Regions from separate parts of the Vreelandella lionensis genome, predicted to be linked through region 4. Evidence: predicted binding sites of a transcription regulator. Region 4 holds the regulator's gene; each other region holds the start of a gene.
The links. Region 4 encodes sigma-54, which starts transcription at its own class of promoters, with help from an activator protein. Its sites were predicted from a motif close to TGGCACNNNNNTTGCTNT; they were not measured.

Region 1 (5,274 bases), on a different contig from region 4:
CTGCGTTTCGGTGATGGTCGAAATACTCTGTGGGGTTTCGATAAAGGGCGTGGCCACTTTGGTGGCTGCCTGCTGGGCAGTCACAGTGACGGTGGCTAAGGCAGTGCTCGGCTGTGCCGCAGCAGGCGTTGCCAGCGCGATGAGCAGCGCACTGCTCAAGGGGGCCAGTAAAAACAGACGATGGGTGGAGGCCATAAGTGATCCTGGGAGGAAGTGGAATCAGTGTTATTAAGCAATGAGAATTATTGCTTTTTATGGCGAAATAAAGGTATGCGTCGTGCCAAGCCTGCTATGCGCGCTGACATGTTTGTACACGCGAAAGGAACTCAAGCGCGGGCTATACGCTGGAGCGATTTCCCCTCGTGAGGGGAAAAACCAAAGTGGCGTTTGAAGGCGCTGGAGAAGTTGCTGGCATGCCGATACCCACAGTGATGGGCCGCTTGTTGCACGCTCTCACCTCGTTGCAGTGCCTCGTACCCCTGCTGTAATCGCACTTGGCGAATATAGTCGAACAGCGTGCAGCCGTAGCAGGCGCGAAACTTCTGGCGCAGGCTGCTGGGGCTCATAGCGGCTTCTTTGGCTAATGCGGTGAGGCTATAAAGCTCGGCGGGATGCTGAGCAATGCGCGAGTGTAGTGCCGTGAGGCAATGACGATCACGGGTAGAAAGGCGTTTGTGTTCGGGTAGCGCTGTCAGACGCTCGGGCAAGCCTAACCCAATCAACTGCAGTGCTAACCCCTGCCATACCAGCGCTTGTCGCCAGAGCGTGGGCGGTTGCTCACTAATGGTGCAAAGCGTTTCGCAGAGGGCCTTGGGGAGCTTCCAGCAATGCAAACATGAAGCATCAGGCGGGGCGGGAAGCCCTAAGGGTGCAGTGGCCAGAACCGCAATATTCACAGTACGAAGGCGTGTCTGAACAGGTTGATGCACCGTGAGTGGGTGTCGGGCATCAAAGTGGCTGCATATGCCATCCCCTGCAGAGAGCTGTATCTGCTGCTTGCCCATTTGGAGATGAATGGTGCCTTCCAAGAGAACGCTCAAGAACCATGGCACGCTTTGGTAAGACGTGGAGGTATAGCCACGCTCTACCTGCAAATCAGAGAGCGTTAAGTGCACCCCGTGGCGCAGGCTAACGTCATGTACATGACCAGTGGCGACCGGCTGGCGCGGAGAAGTAGGGCCTTCAATGCGGTAGTGAATGCCGAAGCGCTGGCCAAGCTGGGCCAACGAAAAGGGGGTGATTTCAGGCGTTGCTAAGCGTTCCTGCTGAGGCATGGGGGCAGTCGCTATCGTGGGTGGAGCGTAGTGCCTGCGCCGTATTGGTGCTTAACGGCACGCGGGAGGCTGCAGATAAGCGCACGATAGCACTATCACTAGGGTTGTCAATGATAGTGATTCTTGTTCACTGGCATAAGGTGTTGAATTAAGTGCAGGGGAGAGGACGGGAGAGAGTATGGGAGAGAGGTAGGGGCAAGAAGTGGGGCAGCCGAACCTGCCCCATGCCGTGCAAAACGGCGTACTTACTCAGCGCCGTCAGCGGTTGGCTTAGTTGTGCTGGAAGGTTGCACAGGGGCGGGCGGTACTTCAGCTTCTACAGGCGTGGCGGCGGTGGTGCTAGAGGCCTCTACCGCTGCTTCCAAGCTGGCCACTTGGCGCTCTAGGGCCTCTACCCGCGAGCGGGTGCGTTGCAGCACATCCATCAAAATATCAAAGTCTTCCCGCGATACCAGCTCCAGGCGGTCAAACGCGCCGCGTACCACCTGCTGGACACCTTTCTGAATATCTTCCGGGGCTTGTGACGCATTCTGCAAACGGTCGCCGATCTGCTGGGCTAAGCGGCTAATGCGGTCTTGGGGCGCCATGGCTCTCTCCTTAAACGATCACGCATAAATGTGAACTGCTTGTGAGTAAGGATACGCAACCCGCCGACGATTCGCATGTGCCGTTTGTTAATTAAGCGCGGTGGGCGTACGTGTACAAATGCATCGAAATGGGGCGACTAGCTTTTTTCAATGTTCTTTTATGGTGCAAAGCAAGTCCGGCACGTAGTAGGTAGCGGTGCTTAGTTACCGCCACTTACTTATGTTAATAATTTAAGTTTTTGAATTTAAATAATAAAAAAGTGAGTGGCACGGTATGAGCATTAGTAGGGCAAGCACTAAATTCGGGCGGCCATGCCGCTATCCACCGAGCCAGCAGGGGAGATCCGGGATGAAACTCATCACCGCTATCATCAAGCCATTCAAGCTTGACGACGTTCGTGAAGCACTCGCCGACAACGGCGTTCAAGGGATTACGGTTACCGAAGTAAAAGGCTTTGGCCGTCAAAAGGGGCATACCGAACTCTACCGCGGTGCGGAATACGTGGTCGACTTTCTGCCCAAGGTGAAAGTGGAAGTCGCCGTAGACGATGCGCGCCTGGAGAGCGTGTTGGATGCCATCTGTAACGCAGCGAATAGCGGCAAAATCGGCGACGGTAAAGTGTTTGTGACGCCGTTGGAAGATGTGATCCGTATTCGTACCGGTGAGCGCGGTGCCGACGCCGTTTAAGGGCCGACTTTGAGTTGCTGATGACGTTTTAACGTCGCCAAGTATCTCTTCCAAGTACCTTTTCTTAGTACAAACGGGGAACACCTCATGAATGAGTTAGCTGATTTGAGCTATGCGCTCGATACGTTCTACTTCTTGATCTGCGGCGTGCTGGTCATGTGGATGGCCGCAGGCTTCGCCATGCTGGAAGCGGGCTTGGTTCGCTCCAAAAACACCGCAGAAATCCTGACTAAAAACATCGCACTGTTTGCGATTGCCTGCACCATGTATTTACTGGTGGGCTACTACATCATGTACTCCAGCAGCGCAGGCGGCTTCCTGCCGAACCTGGGCTTCTTGATCGGTACTGAAAACAGCGCCGATGCAGTGCTGGCCGGTGGCGACGATGCGCCTTACTACTCCATGCGTTCTGACTTCTTCTTCCAGGTAGTGTTTGTGGCTACCGCGATGTCGATTGTTTCGGGTGCGGTTGCTGAGCGTATGAAGCTGTGGGCGTTCCTGGCCTTTGCCGTGGTGATGACTGCGTTCATCTACCCGGTGTCTGGCTACTGGACCTGGGGCGGCGGCTGGTTGTCTGAAGTGGGCTACTCTGACTACGCGGGTTCCGGCATTGTGCACATGGCCGGTGCGGCTGCAGCGCTTGCCGGTGTGCTGGTACTTGGCCCGCGTAAAGGCAAGTACGGTAAAGATGGCTCTATCCACGCGATTCCCGGTGCCAATATGCCGCTGGCAACGCTGGGTACCTTCATCCTGTGGATGGGCTGGTTCGGCTTCAACGGTGGCTCTGAGCTGAAAATGTCCGATATCGGTTCAGCTAACAACGTTGCGCAAGTGTTCGTGAACACCAACGCAGCGGCTGCTGGTGGTGTCATCGCCGCGCTTATTCTAGCCAAGCTGTGGTTCCGCAAGGCGGACCTCACCATGGCGCTGAACGGTGCGCTGGCTGGCCTGGTGGCGATTACCGCCGACCCGCTTTCTCCTTCAGCGCTGGGTGCTGCCATTATTGGCGCAGTAGGCGGCCTGATTGTTGTCGCGGCTATCGTAACGTTGGACAAACTGAAGCTGGACGATCCGGTTGGTGCGATCTCCGTTCACGGTGTGGTCGGTATCTGGGGTGTGTTGGCAGTACCGCTGAATAATGGCGATGCTTCTTTCGGTGCACAGTTGATCGGTATCGTGGGCATCTTTGGCTGGGTCTTCATCGCAAGCTTAGTGGTATGGCTGGTGCTGAAAGCGGTCATGGGTATCCGCGTTAGCGAAGAAGAAGAGTATGAAGGCGTCGATATCGCTGAGTGCGGTCTGGAAGCCTATCCCGAGTTTAGCGTTAAGAAATAAGCTTGCGCTAATCATGTGAGCTGGCGTGCTCCTTTTGGCCTCCCCACCGTGGGAGGCCTTTTTGTCCTTCACAGGTAGGTTGCACGCTGGTTGTTATTAGCTAGGTACGTACTGGTTTTTTATTCTCTGCCCATGGCGGTGTATGCTTAACCCACTGGGTAACGGGCTTGGCTATGCGAGTGCCCCGCCAACCTTGATGGGTTATGACAACCGTTCAATAACGCTGTTTTGATAACAGTGGGCCACCAAGCTAGAGGATGTCGCAATGAAATTGATCTCAGCCATTATCAAGCCGTTCAAGCTTGATGACGTACGCGAATCGCTCTCTGATATCGGCGTGCAGGGCATTACGGTAACGGAAGTGAAAGGGTTTGGCCGTCAGAAGGGCCACACGGAACTCTACCGTGGCGCGGAGTACGTGGTGGATTTCCTACCCAAGGTGAAGTTGGAAGTGGCCGTTGACGACGATATGGCCGAGCAGGTGATCGACGCGATTACCCAGGTCGCCAACACCGGTAAGATCGGTGACGGTAAAATCTTTGTGATGCCCCTTGAGCAGGTCATCCGTATTCGTACCGGCGAAACAGGTAAAGACGCGGTATAACGCCCCATGGCGTACAAACAAACACCCCGCCACGCGACTGCATTGGCGGGGTGTTTTAGGTTTGGCAGCTAATTAATGTTGATCTCTTAGCACCTTACTTCTCGACGAACGCACGCTCGATGACGTAGTCGCCCGGCTCGCCCATACGCGGGGAGATATTCAGGCCCAGTTCGTCTAGTAGTGCGCTGGTGTCGTCCAGCATCGCCGGGCTGCCGCAAATCATGGCGCGGTCTTGGCGCGGGTCAATCGGCGGTAGGCCGGTGTCTTCAAAAAGCTTGCCGCTGCGAATGTGGTCGGTCAGGCGGCCCATGGTGTGGAACTCTTCACGGGTCACCGTGGGGTAGTACACCAGTTTTTCGGCGACTTCTTCGCCCAGGTATTCGTGGGCGGGCAGCTCTTTGGTGATGAAGTCGGCGTAGGCCAGCTCAGAGACTTCACGCACGCCGTGAATCAGCACGACTTTCTCGAAACGCTCGTAAACTTCCGGGTCTTGAATCAGGCTCATAAACGGCGCCAAGCCGGTGCCAGTCGAGAGCATGTAAAGGTTACGGCCCGGCAGCAGGTCGTCGCACACCAGCGTACCGGTCGGCTTGCGGCTGACCATGATTTGGTCGCCCACTTTCAGGTGCTGCAGGCGCGAGGTCAGCGGGCCATCGGGCACTTTGATGCTGAAGAACTCAAGGTGGTCTTCGTAGTTGGGGCTGGCGATGGAGTAAGCGCGCATCAACGGTTTGCCATCCACTTCCAAGCCGATCATCACAAACTGGCCGGTTTTGAAGCGCAGGC
Region 2 (5,274 bases), on a different contig from region 4:
AGAGTTCTCGCTGCGCTATATGGAGCAGATCGTTTCCGGGCTGATCCGCGAACACGACGGCCGCCGCGTGCCGGTGATTCTGTTCACCAAAAACGGCGGCCAGTGGCTTGAACACATTGCTTGCGCCGGTGCCGACGCGCTGGGTATCGATTGGTCGACCGAGCTTTCCGACGCCCGCGCCCGTGTGGGCCATAAAGTTGCCCTGCAGGGTAATTTAGACCCCAACGTGCTGTTTGCTCGCCCCTCTGCCATTCGCGCCGAAGTGGCCCGCGTGCTGGAGAGTTACGGCCACGGCCCGGGCCACGTGTTCAACTTGGGCCACGGCATCAGCCAGTTCACCAATCCCGATCACGTCACCGCCTTTATGGAGGCGCTGCACGACTTAAGCCCGCAGTACCATCAGGGCATTCCGACCCAAACGAACGACCAGTGCCCAGGAGCCAAGCAATGAGCGACTTACGCGACGACCAGTGGTTTACCGAAGTCTTTGATAGCCACGGCAGCGCTTTCTCGCTGAAAATCACCGAAAAACTGCTGGATGTGCAAAGCCCTTACCAGCACCTGGAAGTGTACGCCACCGAAACCTACGGCAACCTGATGGTGCTGGATGGCTGCGTGATGCTGACCGATCGCGACAACTTCCTCTACCACGAGATGATTGCTCACCCGGCGCTGTTCACCCATCAAGACCCCAAGCGGGTGGTGATTATTGGCGGCGGCGACTGCGGCACGCTGAAAGAAGTGCTGCGCCATCCGGGCGTTGAAAAAGTCACTCAGATCGACATTGATGAAGAAGTCACCAAAGCCTCCGAGCGCTTTTTCCCGTCGCTGGTGGAAGCCAACGGCGACCCCCGCGCCGAGCTGCTGTTTGCCGACGGCGTGAAATGGGTCGACGACGCTGCCGACGAGAGCATCGACGTGCTGATCATCGACTCCACTGACCCGGTAGGCCCTGCCGAAGGCCTGTTCAAAACCGACTTTTTGAAGCGCTGCCACCGCATTCTGAAAAGCGGCGGCGTCATGGTGCAGCAGAGTGAGTCACCGCTGTATCACAGCGGCTCAATCATCCGCGAGCTGCGTAACGACATGCGCGAAGCAGGCTTTGATAGCGTAGCCACCCTGCCCTTCCCCCAGCCGGTGTACCCTTCCGGCTGGTGGAGCGTGACGCTGGCAGGCAAAAGCACCAACGTTAAAAGCTTCCGTGAAGAGGCTGCCGCCAGCCACGAAATGCCGCTACAGTACTACACAGTAGATGCCCACCGTGGTGCCCTGGCGCTGCCGCCCTTTATGCGTAAAGCGTTCGCATAACTTCGCGGTTCCGCTATGTATCAGGCCGGGCTCTGCCCGGCCTTTTTTATGCGCAGGAGTTGCTGCGCTCGACGTTAAGGAATAATAAATGACTACAACGCGTTGGTTAGGATTGGGAATCACTCTGTTAGCACCCGCTCTCTGGCTACCTGCCACGGCCATGGCCGATACCCTAGAGACCGTACAAGAGCGTGACAGCGTGCGCTGCGGCGTTAACGCGGCCCAGCCCGGCTTCTCATCGCTGGACGATAACGACCAATACCGCGGCCTGGACACCGACGTGTGTCGCGCTATTGCCGCCGCTGCGCTGGGCGATGCTAGCAAGGTCAATTTCGTGCCGTTAGACTCGGTGGAACGCTTTGCCGCACTACAGTCGGGCGAGGTGGACGTACTCTCCCGCACCACCACCTGGACCTCTAGCCGCGACACCACGCTAGGGATGAACTTCACTGGCGTCAGCTACTACGACGGCCAGGCGTTTATGGTGGCCAGCGACCTCGGCGTACAGAGCGCAAAAGAACTGGATGGGGCGGCTGTTTGCACCCAGTCAGGCACCACCAGCGAACTCAACCTTTCCGACTACTTCCGCATTAACAACATGACCTATGATGCGGTGGTGTTTGATTCACCTGAACAGTCGATTGCGGGCTTCGAAGCAGGCCGCTGCGATGTATTGAGCTCGGATGCCTCGCAGCTCTACGCCCAGCGCATTCAACTGGCCGACCCCAATATGGCCGTGGTACTACCGGAGATCATCTCCAAAGAGCCGCTTGGCCCAGCAGTGCGCCAAGGCGATGACCAGTGGTTCAACATCGTGAAGTGGTCGCTGTTTGCCATGCTGAATGCCGAAGAGCTGGGCGTCAGCCAAGCCAACGTGGATGAGCAGCTAAGCTCAGAAAACCCCGATGTGATGCGCCTACTTGGGCAAGATGGCGATTTTGGTGAAGCCATGGGCCTTTCGTCAGACTGGGCTTACCAAATCGTCAAACAGGTGGGTAACTATGCGGACATTTATGACCGCAACGTGGGCGCGGACTCTGATTTCAACATTGCGCGCGGTCTGAACGCTCTGTGGAAAGATGGCGGCATTCAGTACGCGCCACCTATTCGCTAACACGCTAGGCGACTAGCCACCGACCTCCGCCAGCGGCTGCGCACCAAAAAAGCGCATGGCGTAGCTGCTGGCCTATTTTTTTGCACCACTACCTTCGTCAAATTCGCTGATTTTACGTTGAAAAGCGCTGAATTTGACGGCATATCTTTCTTGGCACCTTCCTTGCTAGCTTTTAATGATGCATCACCATGCATAATGACATTAAATCGAGGAAGGGGAACAAACATGATTAATAAGAAACACCTGGTACTGCTGGCCTCCGCTGGTGCTATTACCCTCGCCGGTGTTGCCACCGCGCAAGCCGATACATTAGAAGATACCCGCGAGCGCGGTGCCGTACAGTGTGGCGTCAGCGACGGCTTACCAGGTTTTTCCGCCCCAGACGATAACGGTAACTGGCAGGGCCTGGACGTTGACGTATGTCGCGCCGTAGCCGCAGCAGTACTGGGCGACGCAGACGCCGTCAACTACATCTCCTTGAACGCCGTTGAGCGCTTCACTGCCCTTCAGTCCGGCGAAGTGGATGTCCTTTCTCGTAACACCACCTGGACGACCACCCGTGACACCACGCTAGGCCTAAACTTCACCGGGGTGACCTTCTACGACGGCCAAGGCTTCTTGGTGTCTCGTGACCTGGGTATCTCCAGTGCTTCGGAGCTGGATGGCGCGGCTATTTGTATCCAGTCCGGTACCACTACTGAGCTGAACCTGGCGGACTACTTCCGTGCCAACGGCATGGAGTTTGACCCCATCGTTTTCGATACTTCTGAGCAAACGGTAGGCGGCTTCCAGGCTGGCCGCTGTGACGTACTAACCTCTGACACCTCTCAGTTGGCCGCTCTGCGCATCCAACTGGACGACCCCGCTTCTGCAATGATTCTGCCCGACGTTATTTCGAAAGAGCCGCTGGGCCCGGTAGTACGCCAAGGCGACGACCTGTGGTTTAACATCGTGAAGTGGTCGCTGTTCGCCATGATCAACGGTGAAGAGTACGGCGTCACCAGCGAGAACGCTGAAGAGATGCTCAGCTCTGAGAACCCGGACGTGGCTCGCCTGCTCGGCCAGGACGGTAACTACGGTGAAGGCATGGGACTTGAATCCGACTGGGCTTACAACATCCTGAGCCAAGTGGGTAACTACGGTGAAAGCTTCGAGCGCAACGTAGGTATGGGTTCACCGCTGGAAATTGAGCGCGGTGTTAACGCCCTGTGGAACCAAGGCGGCTTCCAGTACGCACCGCCGATTCGCTAAGCGTCTCGCTTGACCCCGGCCCGCCACCCTTTTTGGTCATGGCGGGCCATTTGATTGACCTTCCGTATCGCGGAGACGCCACCCATGTCCGTAAGACCTAACGCTCGCCCCGTTGGCCAAAAGCCACCGTTTTGGCGAGACCGCGCCAAACGTGCGCTCATCTTCCAATGTCTGCTGATTGCCGCTGTCATCGCCTTTCTGTTCTATATCGTCGGCAACGTGCAAGACAACCTCTCCTCTCGGGGTATCACCACAGGCTTTGGTTTCCTGAGTAATACCGCCGGTTTTGGGATCGTACAGAGTCTGATCGACTACTCTTCCCAAAGCACCTATGGCCGCACCTTTTTCGTTGGCCTACTGAATACGCTACTGGTGGGCGGGTTAGGCGTGATCGCCGCCACCATCATTGGTTTTATTGTCGGTATCGCTCGCCTATCGCCCAACTGGCTGATCGCCAAGCTGGCCGCGGCGTATATCGAAACGTTCCGGAATATTCCGCTTCTGCTGCAGATTTTCTTTTGGTATTTTGCCGTGCTGCGCACCCTGCCAAGCGCCAGGGACAGCCTTGCCTTTGGGGAAGCGTTTTTCCTCAACGTGCGCGGATTGTATCTACCAGAACCGCTGTTTGAGTCCGGTTTTGGGCTAATTCCCGTGACCTTTGTGATCGCCATTGTGGCCAGCATTGCGCTGGTGATTTGGGCGAAGCGCCGCCAGGAAGCCACGGGGAAACGTATTCCTGCCTACTGGATCTCCTTTGCGCTGATTTTTGGCTTGCCGCTGTTGGTTATGTTTGTGACTGGCGTGCCCGTCACTTGGGAAATGCCCGAACTGCGTGGCTTTAACTTCCGCGGCGGTATTACGGTGATTCCCGAGTTCCTGGCGCTATGGTTTGCACTATCGATCTACACCGCCTCGTTCATCGCCGAGATCGTGCGCTCAGGCATACAGGCCATTTCTCATGGCCAAACCGAAGCGGCACAGGCCCTGAGTCTGCCGCGTAACCTAGTGCTGCGTTTGGTGGTCATTCCCCAGGCGTTGCGGGTCATTATTCCCCCGCTGACCAGCCAGTACCTGAACTTGATTAAGAACTCGTCGCTGGCCACCGCTATTGGCTACCCAGACCTCGTGTCGGTGTTTGCGGGTACCACGCTGAACCAGACAGGCCAAGCCATTGAGGTCATTGCCATGACCATGGCGGTCTATCTGACGATCAGCCTGCTGGTATCCATGTTTATGAACTGGTTCAACGCCCGCGTGGCGCTGGTTGAACGCTAGGCTGAGGCGAGGAGCCATACATGATTCATAACCAAACCGTGATTGAGCAGCGACCAGCGCCTAGTAGCTCTGTTGGGGCTGTTGCTTGGCTGCGCACCAACCTGTTTAACGGCCCGATTAATACTATTTTCACCTTAGTCGGCCTCTATATTCTCTACTTGTTGGTGGTACCGACCGTGCAGTGGGCGTTTATCAACGCCGACTGGGTAGGCACTACCCGCGACGACTGCTCTCGCGAAGGCGCCTGCTGGGTATTTATCAACGCCCGTTTATCCCAGTTTATTTACGGCCTTTACCCCAGCGAGGAGACCTGGCGCGCCAATATC
Region 3 (5,274 bases), on a different contig from region 4:
GCAGCCCGTTAGCACCAGCATAGCGAACAGCAGCATCATTACGCGAATAGGAGCGCTCAGAGATCGTAAAGACATAAACATTACCAGGTGTCGGTGATAGAAACTGTGGGTGTGGTGGGCGCTTGGGGAACCCGGTGCGGCGCGTAGTGACGGCGGTCACCTGCATTAATGTAATAGATATTGGAGGAGGAGTAGAGGATTCGTTCGCCGTCTAAAATTTGGGTGGTAATAATCACTTCTTCATTGCCGGTATGCGTCCAGCTGCCGCTGGTAATATCGGCAGCAATCGCGCCAGGGATAAGGCCCAGGGCTGGCTCGCTCCACTGATTATAAGGAATGGTGGCCACAGCAATGCCAGCGGTTAAGGCTGTGAATGCGCCCACGGGCGGGCGTATAAAGCCACGATCTCTATGCGTCACAACTTCAACACCGACATGAATGTTGGCGGTATTCGCTGTGGGAACGGTCATCAATGTCGCGCCGCGTGATACTAGCTCGCTGGTGAGCAAAGTACGAAAGCCCCGACCAAACTCGCCGCCACTATAGGCAGAGGCGCTGCTTTCTTCTGCGGGGGTGATGTAAAAATCACGAAAACGCACGCGTTCGCGCTGTAGGATTTGGGTAGCTTCATGGCGTGCGAGTACATCCCAGTGATGGGCCGCCTGCATGCGCTGCTGTTCCGTGTAAGGGTAAGTAGTGGCGATAGGTGCCTGTGATGTGTTGGCATAAAAACAACCACTCAGCATCAGGCTGGCCATTCCCAGGCCAACGGGGCGTAAAAAGTGGACAATGGGGAATGACGTGGGAAGAATGCGCACCTGATAGTTCCTTATCGCTACTAAACAGCTATTTGATAGACTAGTTTGCCATGCTTAGCTTAGATCGGCCACGAGGTTAGAAACTTGAATGAGTGATAACACCCATGCTTGAAGACCACCGCAGCGGCCCACGCCATGATTCGCTGTTGTCTGCGTACCCCGAAGACGAGAGCAATAGCGGCTGGATGATTAGCTACATCGACATTATGACGCTGTTGGTGGCACTGTTTGTGATTATTATCGCCGCAGCTGGGGTGACAAGCCCGGAGTGGTCATCTGCGGATAACCAGGTTGAGCCTGATAACCTCATTGCGCCACCGCTGGAAGTGCCGCTGCCAGATGTGTTGGATGAATTTCGTTCACAACGTAGCCCGATGTTGGCATCTGCCCCTGGAACGCTAAATCCGATGGCGATTAGTGCCGCGCTGGGTGTGGCGGGTTTACCCACCCGTTCTGTCTCCACCTTTAGCGTGCCGCCGCTATTAGCACTCCCTGAGCCAGCAGAGCTAACGCCGGCCGATGAGCTACCGTTCGTTAAGACGCTGTCTGAACGCCTGATACCGATACTTCCTACTCCTTTGGTGCGCGTAGAAGAAGAGGTGGCCGCTTCGCCCATGGCAGATTATATGGTGCTGCTGACGGATCGCCCCCCGGTTAATGTTCAGGAAATCAGCGATGAGGCCATCAGCAGCGCCCTAGCGCTGGACACAAGCCTGCCTGAGCGCGTTGAAACGTCCGCGTATCTGCCAAATTTAGAGGGCGTAGAGGTCTCCCGTGTGGCGGAGGGTATTAGCTTGCGGGTGCAAGATAGGCTGCTGTTCCCTTCTGCTATGGCGGAGCTTACCGAAGGCGGCTCATCGTTGGTGGGTAGCCTGCTGGAAACCATTCAGCGCTACGATGGTGAAGTATGGGTAGAGGGGCACTCCGATAGCCAAACCATTAACACGCCGGAGTTTTCATCTAACTGGGCGCTTTCAAGCGCCCGTGCTATCGCCATTGTAGAAGCCTTGGAGGAGGCGGGTGTGGCCTCTGAGCGTTTACGGGCAGTGGGCCTAGCGGCGACCCAGCCGTTAGAAGATAACAGCACGGCAGAAGGGCGTGCCCGTAACCGCCGGGTGGAAGTGGTCATCCATGTGGAGTAGGGCGCACTAGCCAAAGGGTAAGCACAATAAAAAAGCCCGCCGGGGGTGGCGGGCATTAAAGGGCTTGGCTCACTGCAGCCCACTGACATCAGGTGAGGGGGTGTACATGAATGTCAGTGAGTACAATATGAGTATAGCTATTTATGAGATTTTGCCAAGCGCTTGTGCAATTTTTTGTAGGCTTTTAGGCCGATATCTTAAATGAAAAAATTAGTTCACCATTTTTGCACCTATTTGGTGCTTTTCTGATGCGCTTTTTTGGTGCTCAAGCCTTCAGCGCCCTTTCTTTGATTTTAAGTATTTGATTTATATTAGATGAACTTCATTGGCATATATTCTGCTTTATTGCTTATCTGAAAGAGACGCCTGCGTAACGGCTTTTAAGATTGCAATAAGGTGGTGCCATGACCGAACAGACTCGCACTGCACATACTCAGACCGAGTTGCCTGATATAGCGCTGTCGCCCGGTAGTGCTGACCCAGCGCTTCAACCGCGCTTGGTGGTCACTGACCTAGACGGTTCCTTGCTAGACCACCACAGCTATGACTTCTCACCGGCATCGCCTTGGCTAGCGCGCCTAAAACAGCTGGGCGTGCCCGTTATACCGGTCACTAGTAAAACCCGTGCCGAACTTATTTCCCTGCGTGAAGCGCTAGGCCTGACGGCTACCCCATTTGTGGCGGAAAACGGCGCTGTGATTGGCCTGCCACCGGGCTGGTGTCACGCACGGCTAGACCGCCCAGGTAGTGGCCTGGATGGCGTGGTGGTTAAACACACTGGAGTAGATGTGGGCTTTATCCGGGCACGGCTTAACGTCTGGCGCAAACGCCTGGGAGTTCGTTTTACCCGTATGAGTGAGCTGGATATTGCCCAAGTCATGGCGCTTACCGGTTTAGATGAACCCCGTGCCAAGGCTGCCCGAAAGCGTGAAGGCAGCGAGCCGCTTATCTGGGAAGACGACGAGGCCGCGCTGGCAAACTTTCGCTTAGCGCTTGAGGGCGATGGGTTGACGCTGACGCAAGGCGGGCGCTTTTGGCACGTAATGGGTAAGGCCTCGGATAAAGGCAGTGCCGTTGACTGGCTTGTTAAACGATTTACCGCTTTACGGGGTCGTGCGCCGCTCTCATTAGGGCTAGGCGATGGCCCCAATGATATTTCCATGCTCGATGCCGTCGATCAGGCCGTCGTGATTAAAGGCTGCCACGACTTAACCGTCACACCCACGAACACAGCACTTTATCGCACTAAAGAAACTGGACCAACGGGCTGGGCCGAGGGGGTGGCCCACTGGTGGGGGCGAGACGACCGCCGACTAGCGGCGGTACTCAGCCAACAACCAGAAACGGCCTAACCCAAAAGGGGATCAGCGAATGAGTGACTTTCATCAAAATGGCGTTATCACCGATTTTCATAACCTAACTCGCCGCCCGGTAGAGGCACTGGAGCAGGAGCTGAGTCAGTTTGCTAAGCGTCGCCCGATGGGGTTGATACTACCGTCGCTGTTTTCCGAGCTAGAGGGTCCGGCGCTTTCTGCCATCGTGGATGAGTTAGTGAAGGTGCCTTACCTCAACGAGATTGTAATTGGCCTGGACCGCGCCGACCGTGAGCAATTCTTGTACGCCCGGGAGTTTTTCTCTCGCTTGCCCCAGCATACGCGCATTCTATGGAACGACGGGCCACGCCTACGCGAGTTAGACGCCGAGCTGGAAAGCCACGGTCTGGGAGCGTTAGAGCCAGGCAAAGGGCGCAATGTGTGGTACTGCGCAGGTTACGTGCTGGCGTCTGGGCGTTCGTCGGTGGTGGGATTACACGACTGCGATATCTTGACCTACGACCGCAGCCTGTTGGCTCGGCTCATGTACCCCGTGGCTCATCCACGTTTTAACTACAGCTTCTGTAAGGGCTACTACCCGCGCATCGCGGAAGGAAAACTGAACGGCCGCGTTTCTCGATTGATGGTGACGCCGCTGCTGCGGGCACTAAAAACGGTATGCGGGCCGCTACCCTATTTGGACTACTTAGATAGCTTCCGCTACCCGCTCTCTGGGGAGTTTGCAATGCGCAGCGATGTGCTGGAAGGCATCCGTATTCCTGCCGACTGGGGGCTGGAAATTGGCGTACTCTCTGAGCTGCAGCGCAACTACTCCCACCGCCAGCTATGTCAGGTCGATATTGCCGATGCTTACGACCACAAGCATCAGCCCGTTAGCGAAGATGACGCCAATGCAGGCCTTAACCGCATGAGCCTGGATATCGCTAAAGCGCTGTATCGCAAGCTGGCCACCCAAGGCGTGAGCTTTAGCAGTGAAGACTTCCGCACGCTAAAAGCCACGTACTATCGTTTAGCACTCGATTTGATCGAAGCCTACGACCACGACGCCACCATGAACGGCCTGAGTTTAGACCGTCACTGTGAAGAGCAGGCGGTGGAGTTATTTGCCAGCAACCTGCTGGAAGCGGGCAACCTGTTTTTGGATAACCCCCGCGAACGGCCATTTATTCCTAGCTGGAACCGCGTTCAGGCCGCTGTACCCGACATACTGGCGCGGATGCATGAGGCGGTAGAGTTGGATAACCAAGGGAAGGTGTAACGATAGGCATCAGCGTAAGTTGCCTCAGTTTCTCGAAACCGCTGCACGGTGAGCTGCAGCGGTTTTTTTATACCTGTCTGTAATGCAAACCCTTTCTATCCACTGCTTAGAGGGGGCGCGGATTCTGACGATCTAATAAACATAAAGTAGAAACAAAGGTACTGTAATTATAAATTGATATAAATATATAACCATTATTGCGCTACACTCACTGTATAGATCCACTGATAGCAGTCCATCCTCACCATCCTCAGGAGGCTCCAGAATGCAGCGCCCTATCGTTACCCACTTCTTTGATGAGCCAACCAATACGTTCAGCTATGTGGTGCAAGACCCTGATAGCAGCGCGTGCGCCATTATCGACTCTGTTCTGGACTTTGATTACGCGGCAGGGCGCACTGATGTTCGTTCAGCTAATCAAATTATAGCGTTTGTCCGTGAAAAGCGGCTGGAAGTGGCTTGGATATTGGAAACCCATGTCCACGCCGACCACCTCTCCGCAGCGCCGTATCTGCATGATCAGTTAGGAGGCAAAACGGGCATTGGTGCTCATATCGTCGAGGTGCAGGAGATTTTTGGTAAAGCGTTTAATGCAGGCACCGAGTTTGCGCGTGACGGCAGTCAGTTCGATGCGCTCTTTAAAGAAGGCGACACCTTCAACATCGGTGCACTTGAAGGGCGGGTGCTGCATACGCCGGGTCATACGCCAGCCTGCTTGACCT
Region 4 (5,274 bases):
TATCATTGGTCATTGCCTCGACCATTGGGTAGCTACTTAAAAACGCCACTATATTGGCATCACGCCCTGTAAATTGGCGCAGAGTAGGGTCCCAATAAGGGTTGGGCAGGCAGCGAACATCGAAGACTAAGTCGGCATCCATGGGTACGCCGCGTTTGTAGCCAAACGACTCAAACGTCAGCGTTAGCTGATCTTTTCGCTGGTGGGCGACTTGATCAGTAATGCGGCGTCTCAGATCATGCACGGATAAGCGCGACGTATCGATCAACAAGTCAGCGAGATCGCGAATTTCAAGCAGCGTCTCTTCTTCTTTATTGATGGCCTCTTCCAACGTCATTTCGCTATCCCGGGTAAGGGGATGGCGACGGCGGGTGGCTGAGTAACGCTCCAAAAGAATGCGCGCATCCGTGGTCAGATAGATGACCTGAAAACGAATTTCTCGCTGGCGTAGTTCTTCCAGTAAAGCTGGGAGGCGTTCAAGCGCCGTAGGAAGGTTGCGCGCGTCAATGCTCACTGCTAAGTGAGTGCGCTCGCCTTGCTCACGTAGTTCATCAACTAATGAGCCCAGCAGCATGGCGGGTAAATTGTCGATAGCGTAGTAGCCAAGATCCTCTAGCGCTTGTAAGGCGATAGATTTACCGGACCCTGAACGGCCGCTAATGATCACCAGTTGCATAGCGTCTCTCTTGGCTTGCATAGGAGGAAATTATCGCTGCGTGCAGTGGCCACCGCCCATAAAGCCTAGGCGGCTTGTTCGCGAATCTTGGCGGTAATAAGTGCTAAGAGTTCGCGCTGACTATCGGCTTTACGCAACTGCTGACGCGTATGGGCGTCGTTCATAATAGTAGCCACTTGGCCAAGCAGTGCTAGGTGGGTGTCATCTGCCTCTTCTGGTACCAGCAGCACAAACACAAGATCCACCGGGTCGCCATCAATGGCGTCGAAGTCTACTGGCTCAGCAAGCTTTAAAAAGCCAGCAATGGGTGCGCTACAGTGAGGACTGCGAGCGTGGGGGATGGCAACCCCGTTGCCTATCCCCGTACTGCCTAGTCGCTCGCGGCCAATGAGGCGGCTAAACACCTCTTGGCTATCTAGGCTGGGTGTATTTTGGGCGATAAAGGTGCTGAAAAACTCCAGCACCCGTTTTTTGCTGCCCCCGGGAACGTCATAAAGCACGCGCTCCGGGGGGAGGATGGTTTCCAACGTCATTGAGTTAACGCACACCAGCGCCCTGGGCGCGAGCTTGTGCTTTTTCCTTATGTTTAACGAGTTGACGATCGATTTTGTCTGCTAGCGCATCAATAGCGGCATACATGTCGTTATCAAGCGCTTCGGCGTGAAGGTCTGCACCGGCAGCGTGCAGTGTGCAGGCTGCTTGCTGGCGCTCCTTCTCAACAGATAAGGTCACTTGCACCGTGGTAATGTTGTCGTAATGGCGTTCAACGCGTTCCAGCTTTTCGTTAACGTAGTCACGCAAGGCGTCAGTCAGTTCAACGTGATGACCAGTGATGTTTACTTGCATTGACGTGCTCCTTATCCATCGGACTGTACTTCGATTGTAACCCTTTTTACGCTATTGCAAAGCCCTTGCGTTGAGTTTGTTCATACGTACCGTTTAACTAGCGTAAACGACGGCGCTCACTTGACGAGGGAATGCCCATTGACTCCCGGTATTTTGCGACAGTACGCCGTGCAACGCTAATGCCCCCCTCTTCAAGTAGAGTCACCAAGCGGCTATCGGAGAGCGGTTTTCCTGAGGGTTCATCCTGAATCAGCTTTTTGATGCGGGCACGAATGGCTGTGCTGGAGTGGCTGTCGCCGCCGTCTTGGCCGCTTACCTGGCTTGAGAAGAAGTACTTAAGCTCGAAAACGCCCCGCGGCGTGTGAATAAATTTCTGCGTGGTCACACGGGATATGGTGGATTCGTGCATCTCTACCGCTTCAGCAATATCCGCTAAAATCAGCGGTTTCATTGCTTCTTCGCCATGCTCCAGAAAGCCAATTTGGCGTGCAATAATTTCACGCCCAACTCGTAGCAGCGTGTCATTGCGACTCGATAAGCTTTTGATCAGCCAGCGGGCTTCTTGGAGGTGCTCTTTGAGGAACTGGTTGTCTTGGCTTTTGTCTGCGCGTTTGATCAAGCTGGCGTAGTCGGGCTGTATACGCAAGCGTGGTAGTGCTTCTGGATTGAGCTCTAAATGCCAGCCTTCATTGTCATGCCGAACGACTAGGTCGGGGGTGATGTAGCTGTCGTCGGTAACGCCATAGGTGCTCCCAGGGCGTGGGTCAAGGCTGCGAATTAAACGGATGACATCGTCAAGCTGCTCGTCATCAAGGCTTAAACGGCGCTTGAGAAGCCGCATATCGTCTTTGCCTAATGCTTCCAAAAACTGGCGAACCAGCCGTTTGGCGGGCATTAGCAGCGGGGTGTCCTCGGGTAGTGAGGCGAGTTGCAGCATCAGGCATTCACGCAGGTCTCGGGCAAAGACGCCGGTGGGCTCAAATTGCTGCAAGCGCAGCAGGGTATTTTCCACTTCCCGCTGGCTTAAGCTGTCATGGCCTTGGGCTTTTAATCCTTCCCGAATGTCATTAAGCGGCTGGGTGAGATAGCCGTTGGCATCCAGCGCATCAATCAGGCTTTCCGCGATGGCGTATTCTCGCGGGCTAAAGTCTGTCATGGCCAGTTGCCATAGCAGGTGGCCATGTAGGCTTTGTCCAGCGGCTTGGCGCTCGAAGTCGGGGCCTTCACTGCTGCCACCCAGGCTGCCTATGTCTTGATAGGTATCTGACCAGTCACTGTCGACGGAGAGTTCGTTGGGGATGCTCTCGGACCACTCAGCCTCTTGAGGCTCACTGACAGCCTGCTCGCCAAACTCATCTTCTTGCTCAAGCATGGGATTGGCATCTAGCGCTTGCTGAATTTCTTGACGAAGGTCCAGCGTCGATAGCTGAAGCAGGGCGATAGCCTGCTGCAGCTGAGGTGTCATGGTCAGCTGTGTGCCGATACGCAATTGGAGAGAAGCTTTCATGACCATCTGAGAACCACTCGTTAATCAGAAAGCTCCACCCTAGAGCGAGTTATGGCTTGGTGCAAGTGCAATAAGCATGCCACTAAAAGAAATGCTTCTGCAGGTCACTGTTTAAAGGCGGAAATCGGCGCCTAAATAGACATCTCGAACCTTCTGGTTGTTGAGGATTTCCTGGGCGTTTCCACTGGCAATGATGTGACCGTCGCCAACAATGTAGGCAATATCACAAATATCCAGCGTTTCACGAACGTTATGGTCGGTGATCAATACACCAATGTGGCGTTTCTTTAACGCTCGAATGATAGTTTTAATTTCCCCAACGGAAATCGGGTCAACCCCGGCAAAAGGTTCATCCAGCAGGATAAAGGCCGGTTCGGTGGCCAAAGAGCGGGCGATTTCAACACGGCGGCGTTCGCCCCCAGAAAGACTCATGCCTAAGTTGTCGCGTATATGAGTGATGTGAAAATCTTCAAGTAGTAACTCAAGTTGTGCTTCCCGGGCGCTTCGATCAAGCTCTTTGCGTGTCTCTAAAATGGCCATAATGTTGTCGGCCACGGAGAGCTTGCGGAAGATGGAAGCTTCCTGGGGTAGGTAACCAATCCCTGCCATGGCGCGTTCATGCATAGGAGCATGAGTGAGGTCAAGGTCGTCAATGCCTACTTTGCCCGCATCCGATTTGACCAACCCCACAATCATATAAAACGAGGTGGTTTTACCTGCACCATTAGGGCCAAGTAGCCCAACCACGCTACCTTGAGTGATTTCCAGATTAATATCTTTAACCACACGGCGGCGCTTATAGCTCTTCGCTAAATGATGGGCGTAGAGCGTTTTTACTGGTGTGGGTTCTGGGGATGTTGATGCTGCCACGTGGCCACTTCCTATTGTTCGGGCTGAAGGGTCATACGAATACGCTGATTTTCACTGCCGCTAACGTCAGAGCGTGCTTGTACTACTTCTTGATCGATAAAGTACTCTAAACGTCCACCTTGGAAGTGATCTCCTTGCTGGGTCAGCTCAGCTTGGTCAATCAGCTCAACCCGGCGTTCGGAAACGTGATAAATAATCCGACGCGCCCAGCCTTCTATAGGGGTTTCTTGGTCTTCAATTTGGTTACGCAAGTAAGCACGCTCGCCCGTAGCGATGGCGCGAGACAACTCGCCAGCATCGTTACGCTGAATTTCGACACGCTCGCCGCGTAGCTGCATATTGCCTTGGCGAATGTCAACGTTACCGGTGTACACGGCTGTCCCTGCTCGTTGGTCAAGGTCTAACCGGTCGGCCTCCACATGAATAGGCGCTTGGTTTTGTGCCGCTACAGGCAGTGCAATCGTGACAAGCGGCACGGCTAGGGCAAAAAGTGCAGTGCGGATTAGAGCATTCATCGCGACTCCTAAGGGGAACGGGTGGCCGGCGGATGAACGCCGCGCACGTTGTTGGTTAAACGGACTTGGCTGTCATCCAGCCATACATCCATTCGAGAGGCTTCCATACGCTGAGGGGGCTGCTGCAACACTACGTGGGTGTCGCTCCAGGCATGCCGGGTGGTCCCGTCGTAGTTTAATAGTTCGGTATCAAGCTGCCACCCCTCTTCAGGCGCTAGTAGCCGCGCGGAGCCTGCCAATGTTAATGCTTGGGTTTCGGTATTGAGGGTGCCAGTGTTCGCCGTGGCGAGCCACTCACGTTGTTCGCTATCAAACAGCGTGGCACGGGGTGACAGCACGTCAGTCATTGCCGTTTGCGGAGTATGCACCAGCCGTGGGGTTACCAGAGACTGCTGAATAGTGCCTGTTTCGCCAAATAGGGTAATTTCGGCATTCTCTAATACGTGCCCAGGTTCCTGGGCACGAGCTTCAGAGTCAATCTCAGTCTCCTGGGGGCCGCGAGGGTCTAGCCAAACCAGCACGCCGCCTAGGGCGATGACCATTACCGTGATCCAGACCCGTTTTCTTACCCTAAAGCGCATTATGACTGTCCGTGCAGATACGTATCGAGTACGGCATCCCAGTGCCCTTGAGACGTTAGGAGCGTATCGCAAATTTCACGCACAGCCCCGTGTCCGCCAAGGCGTTCAGTGATCCAGTCGGCATGGGTGTGCATGTAGTCCGGAGCATTGGGGACCGTAATACCGACACCGGAGCGCTTGATCGGAGCAAGATCAGGTAGGTCATCTCCACAGTAGGCGACCTGTTCTAAGGTGATATCAAGCCGCTGACAAAGCGCTCTCAGGGTAGTGAGTTTGTCT

Region 1: the regulator sigma-54 is predicted to act here: its motif matches at 2,127-2,144, upstream of ACIGG6_RS10985 (P-II family nitrogen regulator).
Region 2: the regulator sigma-54 is predicted to act here: its motif matches at 2,574-2,591, upstream of ACIGG6_RS10920 (amino acid ABC transporter substrate-binding protein).
Region 3: the regulator sigma-54 is predicted to act here: its motif matches at 2,287-2,304, upstream of ACIGG6_RS09805 (HAD-IIB family hydrolase).

What each region holds. Positions count from the first base shown of each region.
Region 1 covers NZ_JBITWC010000015.1:75,723-80,996, reverse strand. Annotated here, with positions in the region: gene ACIGG6_RS11000 (TonB-dependent siderophore receptor) at 1-195, opposite strand, end outside; gene ACIGG6_RS10995 (helix-turn-helix transcriptional regulator) at 327-1,274, opposite strand; gene ACIGG6_RS10990 (accessory factor UbiK family protein) at 1,520-1,861, opposite strand; gene ACIGG6_RS10985 (P-II family nitrogen regulator) at 2,211-2,549, shown strand; gene ACIGG6_RS10980 (ammonium transporter) at 2,637-3,884, shown strand; gene glnK (P-II family nitrogen regulator) at 4,150-4,488, shown strand; gene ACIGG6_RS10970 (ferredoxin--NADP reductase) at 4,583-5,274, opposite strand, start outside.
Region 2 covers NZ_JBITWC010000015.1:61,801-67,074, forward strand. Annotated here, with positions in the region: gene hemE (uroporphyrinogen decarboxylase) at 1-451, shown strand, start outside; gene speE (polyamine aminopropyltransferase) at 448-1,308, shown strand; gene ACIGG6_RS10915 (amino acid ABC transporter substrate-binding protein) at 1,397-2,422, shown strand; gene ACIGG6_RS10920 (amino acid ABC transporter substrate-binding protein) at 2,648-3,673, shown strand; gene ACIGG6_RS10925 (amino acid ABC transporter permease) at 3,758-4,948, shown strand; gene ACIGG6_RS10930 (amino acid ABC transporter permease) at 4,969-5,274, shown strand, end outside.
Region 3 covers NZ_JBITWC010000013.1:46,446-51,719, forward strand. Annotated here, with positions in the region: gene ACIGG6_RS09790 (FlgO family outer membrane protein) at 1-75, opposite strand, end outside; gene ACIGG6_RS09795 (hypothetical protein) at 81-758, opposite strand; gene ACIGG6_RS09800 (OmpA family protein) at 923-1,960, shown strand; gene ACIGG6_RS09805 (HAD-IIB family hydrolase) at 2,365-3,312, shown strand; gene ACIGG6_RS09810 (glycosyltransferase family protein) at 3,332-4,552, shown strand; gene ACIGG6_RS09815 (MBL fold metallo-hydrolase) at 4,818-5,274, shown strand, end outside.
Region 4 covers NZ_JBITWC010000022.1:58,717-63,990, reverse strand. Annotated here, with positions in the region: gene rapZ (RNase adapter RapZ) at 1-676, opposite strand, end outside; gene ptsN (PTS IIA-like nitrogen regulatory protein PtsN) at 742-1,209, opposite strand; gene hpf (ribosome hibernation-promoting factor, HPF/YfiA family) at 1,214-1,522, opposite strand; gene ACIGG6_RS13975 (RNA polymerase factor sigma-54) at 1,620-3,035, opposite strand; gene lptB (LPS export ABC transporter ATP-binding protein) at 3,141-3,899, opposite strand; gene lptA (lipopolysaccharide transport periplasmic protein LptA) at 3,911-4,414, opposite strand; gene lptC (LPS export ABC transporter periplasmic protein LptC) at 4,423-4,995, opposite strand; gene ACIGG6_RS13955 (KdsC family phosphatase) at 4,995-5,274, opposite strand, start outside.